3 regions of the Pseudomonas sp. MPR-R2A5 genome follow, and region 3 is predicted to be linked to each of the others. Evidence: predicted binding sites of a transcription regulator. Region 3 holds the regulator's gene; each other region holds the start of a gene.

Region 1 (3,275 bases), on a different contig from region 3:
TCAGCATGATGATCGGGGTGAACTTGTAGTTGGCCAGCTTCTTGACCTCCTTGACGAAGGTGATGCCGTCCATGTTGGGCATGTTTACGTCGCTGATGATCAGGTGCACCTTCTGCCCGGTGAGCTTGCCCAGGGCATCCCGGCCGTCGCACGCTTCGATCACGTCGTAACCGGCGCTTTTCAAGGCAATGCCGACCACTTGCCGCACACTGCTGGAGTCGTCGACCACTAATACATTCTTCGCCATGAGGTGCTCCTAAAAGAAGGTAATGTCTTGAGAATTCTGCTGCACGGCCGCTTCGCCATGATGGATGCGCCGTTGCTCGTCGGTGGCATAAGTGGCTTCCATGCGCGCCAGCCACTGCCGGGCGTCGACGGCGATCGCCTGGTCAGGGGCCTGGCTGGCCTGCAGGAGGTGGTCATGCAAGGCGTGCATGTTGTCTCGCACGTGACTGAGGATCTGGCTGACCCGGTCCTGGAATTGCAGGTTGACCAGCACCTCGGTCATCTCATCACGAATGCCGTAGCTTTCCTGCTTGAGCAGGTCGGCGGACTCGGCCAGGCGCCCGGTGATGTTCTGGAAGCGCTCGAGCACCACTTGAATGCTGTTTTCGGACGCCGCCACCGAGTGGCTGTCCTGGTCGGCGCTGCTGGACGCGGCCTGTACCAGTTGGGTAATGGCGTTATTGATGATGTCGACCTTGGCCGACATCTGTTGGCCGGTTTCACTGGATTTGCTCGACAGGCTGCGCACCGCATCGGCCACCACGGCGAAGCCACGACCGGCTTCGCCAGCCCGCGCCGCCTCGATGGCCGCGTTGAGCGCCAGCAGGTTGGTTTGCGCGGCAATCGCCGCCACGTCGGCGGCCATGGTGCGCAGTTCACCGGTATAGGCGGTGAGGCTACGGACCTGGGCCAGGGTTTGGTCACGGCTGCTTTGGGTCGCCTTGAGCGAATTGATCACCTGGCTCAGCTCACTGTCGCTGCGCGCCAGCACCTCAAGCGCGCCGTCGGCGGCCTGGCCATCCAGCTCACCCGCAGCGTGCTGCGAGGCTTGTACCGTTTCCTGCAACCGTGCGGCAATGCCGGTAAAACGGTTGGCCAGGCTCACAATGGCTTCTTCGGTCTGATGGCGCGAGCTTTCCACCTGCTTGGCCCAGATCGGCATGGCGCCCAGCAACACTTCATCAAGCTGTGCCCGCGCGGCCATGCCGTTATGTGCCGCGTCCGCGTCGGCCTGATCCGCCTGCGCACGCGCAATGGCTCGCCGCGTGGCGTCACGCTGCGAACCCGCGCTCCAGGCACAGGCACCGAAGCCGATCAACACCAGTACCGCGCAGGCCGCCAGGTTGGCCGCAGAAGTTGATTGCACCAATATCCACACGACGGCGGGCAGGACCGGGATGAAAGCAAACCAGCGAAAACGCGGATGACCGGTAGGGGAAATGCGGCTGGCTTGACGCTGGGTCATGAGTTCGATCCTTGAACGTTGTTGCGGATATAAACGACATAGGGTTTATCTGCGCAGTACAGAACAACTTTAGACACCTTATGTGCCTTCCGTCTGATTTATGACCAACGGATGAACGTCCACGGTGTTCAGTCCCGCTGAAGCTGCGCCTTTCGAATCGCTGCCGTTAACGTCCGCTCATGACGTTGAGAAGCCTCGGGGGCTGGCTACGCCGCGCTCTTGCGCCATTGCCCCCCAACCGGCGGTGATAGAGGACCGCCCTTGACCGTCTTCACCCAAGCCTCAAGGTTTGAACCCCCTCATCAACTTGAACAGATGGCCGGGCCAGATCCATCGTGCGTTGGGCTGGTCGCGGGTGTCTGCGAGGGTGTCGAAGGCATTGCGATTGAGCGCCGTATCCACAGGGGCATTCAGGGTAGAGGACGGCGACGCTTGATCATCAGGGGCGTTGGCTGGCTTGCTCATCCGGCCGGTGACCGGGTCGATGCTATAGCCAGCCGCCTTGCCTTTTTCGGTCAGGCCCCATACGCCATTAACGATACCCGAGAGTGCTTCGGAGGGCGGCAGCCTTATGGACTTGTCCGTGGTGCGAACAATGTGATCCTCGATCCGGACTCGCGTGTAGGTGGCGAACTCGCTGCCCAGCGGCGGTTGCTGATCGCCCTCGCTGGAGAACTTGTTCACCATCTTCTCCAGGAACGGTATCCCCCCGATGTTCATGAACGCTCCATGGTCTGGATGCAGGATGTATCGCAAAAAACCCTGGTCGATACGGGTACTGTTGATCGCCGAACCATTGAGGACGCGTGAGGCGATTGCAGCATCTTCCGGCTTGAAATCGAAAGTCACTCGATACCGCTCCGCGTCATAGCCGGTGTTGCCCCCCAAGAGCTGGCGGCCATCGCTGTGATGACGATAGGTGCCGAGTGTCATGGCCAATGCATCGACATAAACCAAATCCACTCCCTGCGCCTGCGCATAAGCATACATATCCGCGAACAAGGCACGATCCTCGCGGTTAAGGAAAAGGTTAGGGTTTAGGGTGCCATTGAAGCGGGTAAACGGTGGCTTGGCGACCGGTGGCTCGGTGTTGCTACCAAACAGGCGCGAAATCATGAGGTCACGGTGGGAATTGGACTTGGCCGGCGCCGGAGGCTCCATCGATCGCAGCTCTTCCCATGCGGCACGTCGCTCATTGAGGGTGAAAGGCCCGCCGTCGTCGTGGGCAATCAGCTGGAGTTGATCGCGCGTGAGGCCCTTGAACGGGTTGGTATCAGAACCGTTGACGAAGCCGGTCGCTTGTCGAGCCCGTGCCAGGAGATCCGGGTTATCGGTAGAGGGGACCTGCGCGTCGTGCTGCGCTTGGTTGACGAAGTACTGATCGCCGGTAATCGAGTCGAGCAGGCTGGTATCGTTTTGGCCGATGCGGGTTTCGGCACGCGTTGCGGCTTCACTCAATTGCTGAGCCAGGATTGAGACTGAGCTGAAGGTGCCACTATCGGTTGCTGAACCATAGGTATCGGGTTTGACTTCATCGCCTGGCGACACCGAAGAGCGAGGCGTGGCGTTGACTGAGCTGTTTGCCACGGGGTTGTAAGCCGACGATGCGGCAGGATTGATAATGACCATGAGCATTCACCTTGGCTTGGGAAAACAGCAACGGTGCGATGAAAAGTCTATTGTCAAATCTGGAAAGCAACCCGCAGCCAAATAGGCTGCGAGTACTTTTTGTTTTATTAATATCGATATCGGAATGTCACTGAGTCGGTGCCGGCAGGATTTACATAACGTGGCGTACCGCCAA
Region 2 (3,275 bases), on a different contig from region 3:
GATGGTGATGCGTCGCGTGAGGTCGGCGTCGCCGGCGGAGAGTGCGTCGATGTTGCTTTTCAGCGTTTTCATGCGCTGGACCAACTGGCGAATCGCATAGGCCGCCAGCAGCACCAGCAGCAGTACCATGGGAATTTGCAGCAGCGCCAGGGTGCCGAGCACGTCATCGCGCTGGGCGGTGATCAGCGAGGTGGGCAGGGCGGTCGCGAGGAACCATGGCGTGCCTTCGATCGGGCGCATGTAGAAGGTGCTGGCCACGCCCTGGTTGTCGAACTCGCTGCGTTGCAACTTCTGGTCACGCTGGCCAAGGGCTTTGCTGATCATGGCGGCGAACGCCGAGGTGCCGCTCAGTTCGCTGATGTTCTTCAGCACCACCGGGCTGTTGATACGTGTGCTGTTGCTGATGATCTTGCCGTCGCCTTCGACGATCAGCATTTGCCCGCCGATGTCTTTTTCCTTGCTCGCCACCAGGTCGTTGAAGAAACCCAGGGTCACGTCGATAGTGGCAACGCCATACGCCGCGCCATCACGCTGGATGGCCATGGCGCAGTTGGTGCGCGGCTCCTGGCTGGCGTCGTCCTTGTAGGCCGCGGCCCAGGCACATTGCCCGCGTGGCGCGGCGAGGCCGCCCTTGTACCAGCTCTGGTCGTAGTAGTTGGGCGCCGGGTCGCTGTTCCAGAAGGTGTTCACGGCCAGCTTGCCCGACGCATCACGGTGCCAGAAGGTGCTGTGCTTGTTGCGCCCGGGCGTGCGCTGGTTGGGCAGCGGCCAGATACCACCGCCGAACACTTTCAGCTCGCCATACTGGTCCACCAGACCTGGCAGGACCTTGTCGATGGCATCGCTGTCGAGCAGGGGGATGGTTTGGGTGATGGTGCGTTGCTGGGCCTGGACTTTGTTCAACTCGCCCTGGATCTGTACCGCAACCTCGGCGATGCGATTGAGTACGACCTGCTCTTCAGTCTGGCGCAGGGTGGGCGCGACCAATTGGCCGATGCCCACGACGGTCAACACTAATAGCATCAGGACGAACAGCACCAGGAACACGGTGTAGCGAGCTTGGATGGAGCGCAGTGGGGGCATGGGGGTCGTCCTTACGAAGCGTTTATTGTCGACGCGGCTTTGTTAGAGCTTCGTAGGGCTATCGGCTTGGCGCGCAATAGCTTTAGGTACGATGGTGCAAGGAAGTGGGAGCCCCTTGATAAAGGGGCTCCCTGGCAGGGCTCGTCAGATATCCAGCATTGCCATGACTTCCTTGGGGTAGCGCAGGCCAGCTGTGGCGTCGGCAGGGAAGATGGCGTCCAACGCCGCCAGTTCGGCCGGGGTGAGGGTGATCGATACAGCCGCTACGTTCTGTTCCAGGTACCTGCGCTGCTTGGTCCCGGGGATTGGGATGATGAAGTCACCTTGCGCGAGCACCCAGGCCAAAGCCAATTGCCCGGCGGTGACGCCTTTGTCAGCCGCCAGGCGTTGTACCTGTTTCACCAATTGCAGGTTTTTCGCAAAGTTATCGCCCTGGAAACGTGGGCTGAGACGGCGATAGTCATCGGCGCCGAAATCGTCCGGGCTTTGCAGGGCGCCGGTGAGAAAGCCCCGGCCCAACGGACTGTAGGGCACGAAGGCAATGCCCAGGCGTTGGCAGGCGGCCAGGCAGCCGTTGTCTTCCTGGTCGCGGCTCCACAAGGAATATTCGCTTTGCAGCGCGCTGATCGGGTGCACCTTGTGGGCGCGTTCCAAGGTGGCGGCGGACGCTTCGCTCAGGCCCAGGTAACGCACCTTGCCTTGCTTGACCAGCTCGGCCATGGCGCCGACGGTTTCTTCGATGGCGACCTCAGGGTCAATGCGGTGCTGGTAATACAGGTCCAGTGTTTCTATGCCCAGCCGCCGCAACGTGCCGTCGATGGCCTCGCGGATGTACTCGGGACGCCCATTGACGCCGCGCCGCGCCGGGTTCGCCGGGTCGCGCACGATGCCGAATTTGCTCGCCAGGAACACTTGATCGCGTTTGCCGGCGATGGCCTGGCCGATCAGTTGTTCATTGGTGTGCGGGCCGTACATGTCGGCGGTGTCGAGGAAGTTGACCCCCAGTTCCAGCGCGCGATGCAGGGTGGCCGTGGCCTCGGTGGTATCGGTGTCGGGGGTGTAGAAGTCGGTCATGCCCATGCAGCCGAGGCCGATGGCGGAAACACGTGGGCCGTTTTTACCGAGTTGACGAGTGTGCATGGGTGCAGCTCCTGTTGAGGTAGGCGCCTATTGTTACCCTCGACAAAACCGGGATAAACCGGCTAAAAGCACTATCACTATTCGTAAAATCTAAATAATCCATAATAGAGGTGGCGAGATTTGGACCGTTTCAACGCAATGCGCGTGTTTACCCGGATTGTCGAGTTGGGCGGGTTCGCCAAGGCGGCCGACAGCCTGCAACTGCCACGCGCGTCGGTGACGATCCTGATCAAGCAACTGGAAGCGCACCTGGGCGTGCAGTTGTTGCAGCGCACGACGCGTCAGGTCAGTCCGACCCTGGATGGCACGGCGTATTACCAGCGTTGCGTGCAATTGCTGACAGACCTGGAGGAAACCGAAGCGGTGTTTTCTACCCGCAGCCAGAACCCGCGCGGCACCCTGAGCATTGATATGCCGTCGGGTATCGGGCGCCTTATCGTGATCCCCGCGTTGCCGACGTTCACCTCGCGTTACCCGCAGATTGAACTGGAGATCAGCCTTAATGACCGCCCGGTGGACCTGATACGCGAAGGTGTGGATTGCGTGCTGCGCGGTGGCCCGGCCCTGGACGAATCACTGGTGGCCAGGCCGCTGGCGATGATGGACCAACTGACCTTGGCCAGCCCCGGGTACCTGGAACGCATGGGGGTGCCCCAAACCCTGGACGACCTGGCCCGGCATCAGATGGTTGAGTATGTGTCCAGCGCCAGCGGCAAACGCTTCGGGCTGGAATTCGCATTAGCGAACGAGTTGCGGAGCGTCAACCTGGCCAAGACTGTCGCGGTGAACAGTTCAGACGGCTATTTCTCTGCTTGCGAAGCCGGATACGGGTTGATCCAGGCCCCCCATTATCATGCGATGCAGCAACTGGCCCGGGGGACGCTGGTGGAAGTGCTGCCACACTTGCCAGTCCCGAAAATGGCCCTGACGGCGCTGTACCCGCCGCACCGCCAGTTATCACGGCGGGTGCGGGTGTTTGTCGATTGGCTGGTGGAACTGTGCGCGCGGCCCGGCAGTGGGTTACAGCGTTAGGGGCGGGCGCCTGCAAAACC
Region 3 (3,275 bases):
GACTTCACGGCGCATGAAACGACCCCAGTCAACGCTCAGCGCCTGGGCTTCCGTGGCCATGCCGTTGACCAGGGGCGTGGCGTTTTCCACCAGGTCCATGGTGCGGTTGGCCGCTGCCTCAGTCAGCCTGACCACATAGGACAGGCGTTCGGTGGCGTCGGTGATCTGCGAAATCTCTTCGGCTTGAGGCATGTGCGGGTCAATCTGGAAATTGACGATCGCACTGTGAAGCTCGCGTGTGAGCTTGCCCACCTCCTGGTACAGGCCGCGGTCACGGGTCTGGTTGAGCTGATGGATTAACTGCACCGCATCGCCGAACTGGCCTTTTTCAAGGCTGTCGACCAGCTGGTGAGCATGTTTTTTCAGGGTCGACTCAAAGTCGGCCTGCGATGATTCTTTTTGCTCCATAGCTCCCCCGTGGCAGCATTAGCCGTGGATGCGTTCGAAGATTTTTTCGATCTTCTCTTTCAAGGCCTGCGCAGTGAATGGTTTGACCACATAGCCGTTAACCCCGGCTTGGGCGGCTTCGATGATCTGTTCACGCTTGGCTTCGGCGGTCACCATCAGCACGGGAAGACTGCGCAGTTTTTCGTCGGCACGCACGTGGCGCAACAAGTCGATACCCGTCATGCCCGGCATGTTCCAATCGGTTACCAGAAAGTCGATGCTCCCGCTGTTGAGGATCGGAATCGCCGTAAGGCCGTCATCCGCCTCGACCGTGTTTGTGAACCCAAGGTCACGCAACAGGTTTTTTATGATCCGCCGCATCGTTGAGAAGTCATCAACGATGAGGATTTTCATGTTCTTGTCCAATTCGACCTCCAAGCAGTCTTAAACGCGCCCAGCACCTGGACGCGCCATTTCAATCAACAGGCGTTACACAAAAAGGACTGCCCAGGGCACCACGGTTAGCCCCCGCGGCGGCCAAGGCCCTCGCGGTTGCGTCTGCAGTGTCCCCACACTGCCTGTCAGCGCGCGCGCCACTCTCCCAATCGCCCCCGCAAGCGGGCCGCGCACTGGCTGTGCAGCTGGCTGACACGCGATTCGCTGACCCCCAGGACCTCACCGATTTCCTTGAGGTTCAGCTCTTCGTCGTAGTACAGCGCCAACACCAGTCGCTCACGCTCCGGCAAATTGGCAATTGCGTCGGCCAATGCGCCCTGGAAGCGTTCATCCTCCAGGTCACGCGACGGCTCCATATGCGTACTCGCGCCGTCCTCGTGCAACCCTTCGTGTTCGCCGTCCTGCAACAGGTCGTCGAAACTGAACAGGCGGCTGCCCAAGGTATCGTTCAAAATCCCGTAATAATCGTCGAGACTCAATTGGAGTTCGGCCGCAACTTCATGATCTTTAGCGTCGCGACCGGTTTTTGCTTCAATTGACCGAATTGCGTCACTGACCATGCGCGTATTGCGGTGTACCGAACGCGGCGCCCAATCGCCTTTGCGCACCTCATCGAGCATCGCGCCACGGATACGGATACCCGCATACGTCTCGAAACTCGCGCCCTTGCTCGCGTCGTATTTGGTCGACACTTCGAGAAGGCCGATCATGCCGGCCTGGATCAGGTCTTCGACCTGGACACTGGCGGGGAGGCGTGCCAGCAAGTGATAGGCGATGCGTTTGACCAAAGGCGCGTAACGCTCGATCAACTCACCCTGACTGTCACGGGCGGACTTCTTGTAGGCGTTGTAGCCGGTCGCTGTCATAGCACGGGTCCTGCGCTCGTCTGATGCACCAATCGCTCGACGAAAAACTCCAGATGCCCCCGAGGGTTGGCGGGCAACGGCCAAGTATCGACCTTCTGAGCAATAGCCTTGAACGCCAAGGCGCATTTCGAACGAGGGAACGCTTCGTAGACTGCACGCTGCTTTTGCACAGCCTTGCGCACACACTCGTCATAGGGAACTGCGCCGACGTATTGTAGGGCGACATCGAGAAAGCGATCCGTGACCTTGGTCAACTTGGCGAACAGGTTGCGGCCTTCCTGCGGGCTTTGGGCCATGTTGGCCAGCACGCGGAAGCGGTTCATGCCGTAGTCGCGGTTAAGCAGTTTGATCAGGGCATAGGCGTCGGTGATCGAGGTGGGTTCATCGCAGACCACCAGCAACACTTCCTGCGCGGCGCGCACGAAGCTGACCACCGACTCGCCGATCCCGGCGGCGGTGTCGATCACCAGCACGTCGAGGTTGTCGCCGATATCGCTGAACGCCTGGATCAGACCGGCATGCTGCGCCGGGCTCAGGTGCACCATGCTCTGGGTGCCCGAGGCGGCCGGTACGATACGGATCCCACCGGGGCCCTGGAGCAGCACATCACGCAGCTCACAGCGGCCCTCGATCACATCGGCGAGGGTATGTTTGGGCGTCAGTCCCAGCAGAACGTCGACATTCGCCAGCCCCAGGTCAGCATCCAGCAGCATGACGCGACGGCCAAGCTCTGCCAGCGCCAGGGACAAATTCACTGACACGTTAGTTTTCCCGACGCCACCTTTGCCGCCGGTCACCGCGATCACCTGTACGGGATGCATGCTGCCCATTTTATTTCTTTACCTTGTCTTGCTTAGACGCAGGCTACATGGCTTGGCCGCGTGAATCGCTTGCAGACCATCGATGTAGATACATTTCACGGTGTTCATACTGACTCAACCCACCCGTTTTGCCGGGTTGTGGTAGAGGTCAGCGAACATGTCGGCCATCGCTTCCTCGCTAGGCTCTTCTTGCATTTGCACGCTGACGGCACGGCTGACCAACTGATGACGGCGCGGCAGATGCAGGTCATCCGGGATCCGCGGCCCGTCGGTCAGGTAGGCGACCGGTAGTTCATGACTGATGGCCAGGCTCAACACCTCGCCCAGACTCGCCGTTTCATCAAGCTTAGTCAGGATGCAGCCGGCCAGCCCGCAGCGCTTGTAGCTATGGTACGCAGCGGTAAGAACTTGTTTTTGGCTGGTGGTTGCAAGCACCAGGTAATTTTTAGACTTGATGCCACGCCCGGCCAGGCTTTCCAGTTGCAGGCGCAAGGCCGGGTCGCTGGCTTGCAGCCCCGCGGTGTCGATCAGCACCACGCGTTTGCGCAGCAACGGGTCGAGCGCGTTGGCCAGCGACTGGCCCGGGTCGACGTGGGTCACCGACACATTGAGGATGCGGCCCAGGGTCTTGAGTTGCTCCTGGGCGCCGATACGGTAGCTGTCCATGCTCACCAGCGCGATATTCGAAGCGCCGTATTTGAGCACATAACGGGCCGCCAGCTTGGCCAGGGTGGTGGTCTTGCCC

The links. Region 3 encodes FliA, which starts transcription of late flagellar genes. Its sites were predicted from a motif close to CTAAAGTTTNNNNNNNNNNNGCCGNTAA; they were not measured.
Region 1: a site for FliA is predicted at 1,517-1,544, ahead of AC1Q6I_RS14515 (methyl-accepting chemotaxis protein). Genes of this name have one in related genera too.
Region 2: a site for FliA is predicted at 1,142-1,169, ahead of AC1Q6I_RS17370 (methyl-accepting chemotaxis protein). Genes of this name have one in related genera too.

What each region holds. Positions count from the first base shown of each region.
Region 1 is NZ_JBXAFK010000018.1:11,988-15,262, forward strand. It holds gene AC1Q6I_RS14510 (response regulator) at 1-247, opposite strand, end outside; gene AC1Q6I_RS14515 (methyl-accepting chemotaxis protein) at 257-1,471, opposite strand; gene AC1Q6I_RS14520 (hypothetical protein) at 1,754-3,100, opposite strand; gene AC1Q6I_RS14525 (hypothetical protein) at 3,208-3,275, opposite strand, start outside.
Region 2 is NZ_JBXAFK010000023.1:9,288-12,562, reverse strand. It holds gene AC1Q6I_RS17370 (methyl-accepting chemotaxis protein) at 1-1,083, opposite strand, end outside; gene AC1Q6I_RS17365 (aldo/keto reductase) at 1,228-2,223, opposite strand; gene AC1Q6I_RS17360 (LysR family transcriptional regulator) at 2,344-3,255, shown strand.
Region 3 is NZ_JBXAFK010000043.1:65,453-68,727, forward strand. It holds gene AC1Q6I_RS25980 (protein phosphatase CheZ) at 1-408, opposite strand, end outside; gene AC1Q6I_RS25985 (chemotaxis response regulator CheY) at 427-801, opposite strand; gene fliA (RNA polymerase sigma factor FliA) at 969-1,709, opposite strand; gene fleN (flagellar synthesis regulator FleN) at 1,706-2,539, opposite strand; gene flhF (flagellar biosynthesis GTPase FlhF) at 2,645-3,275, opposite strand, start outside.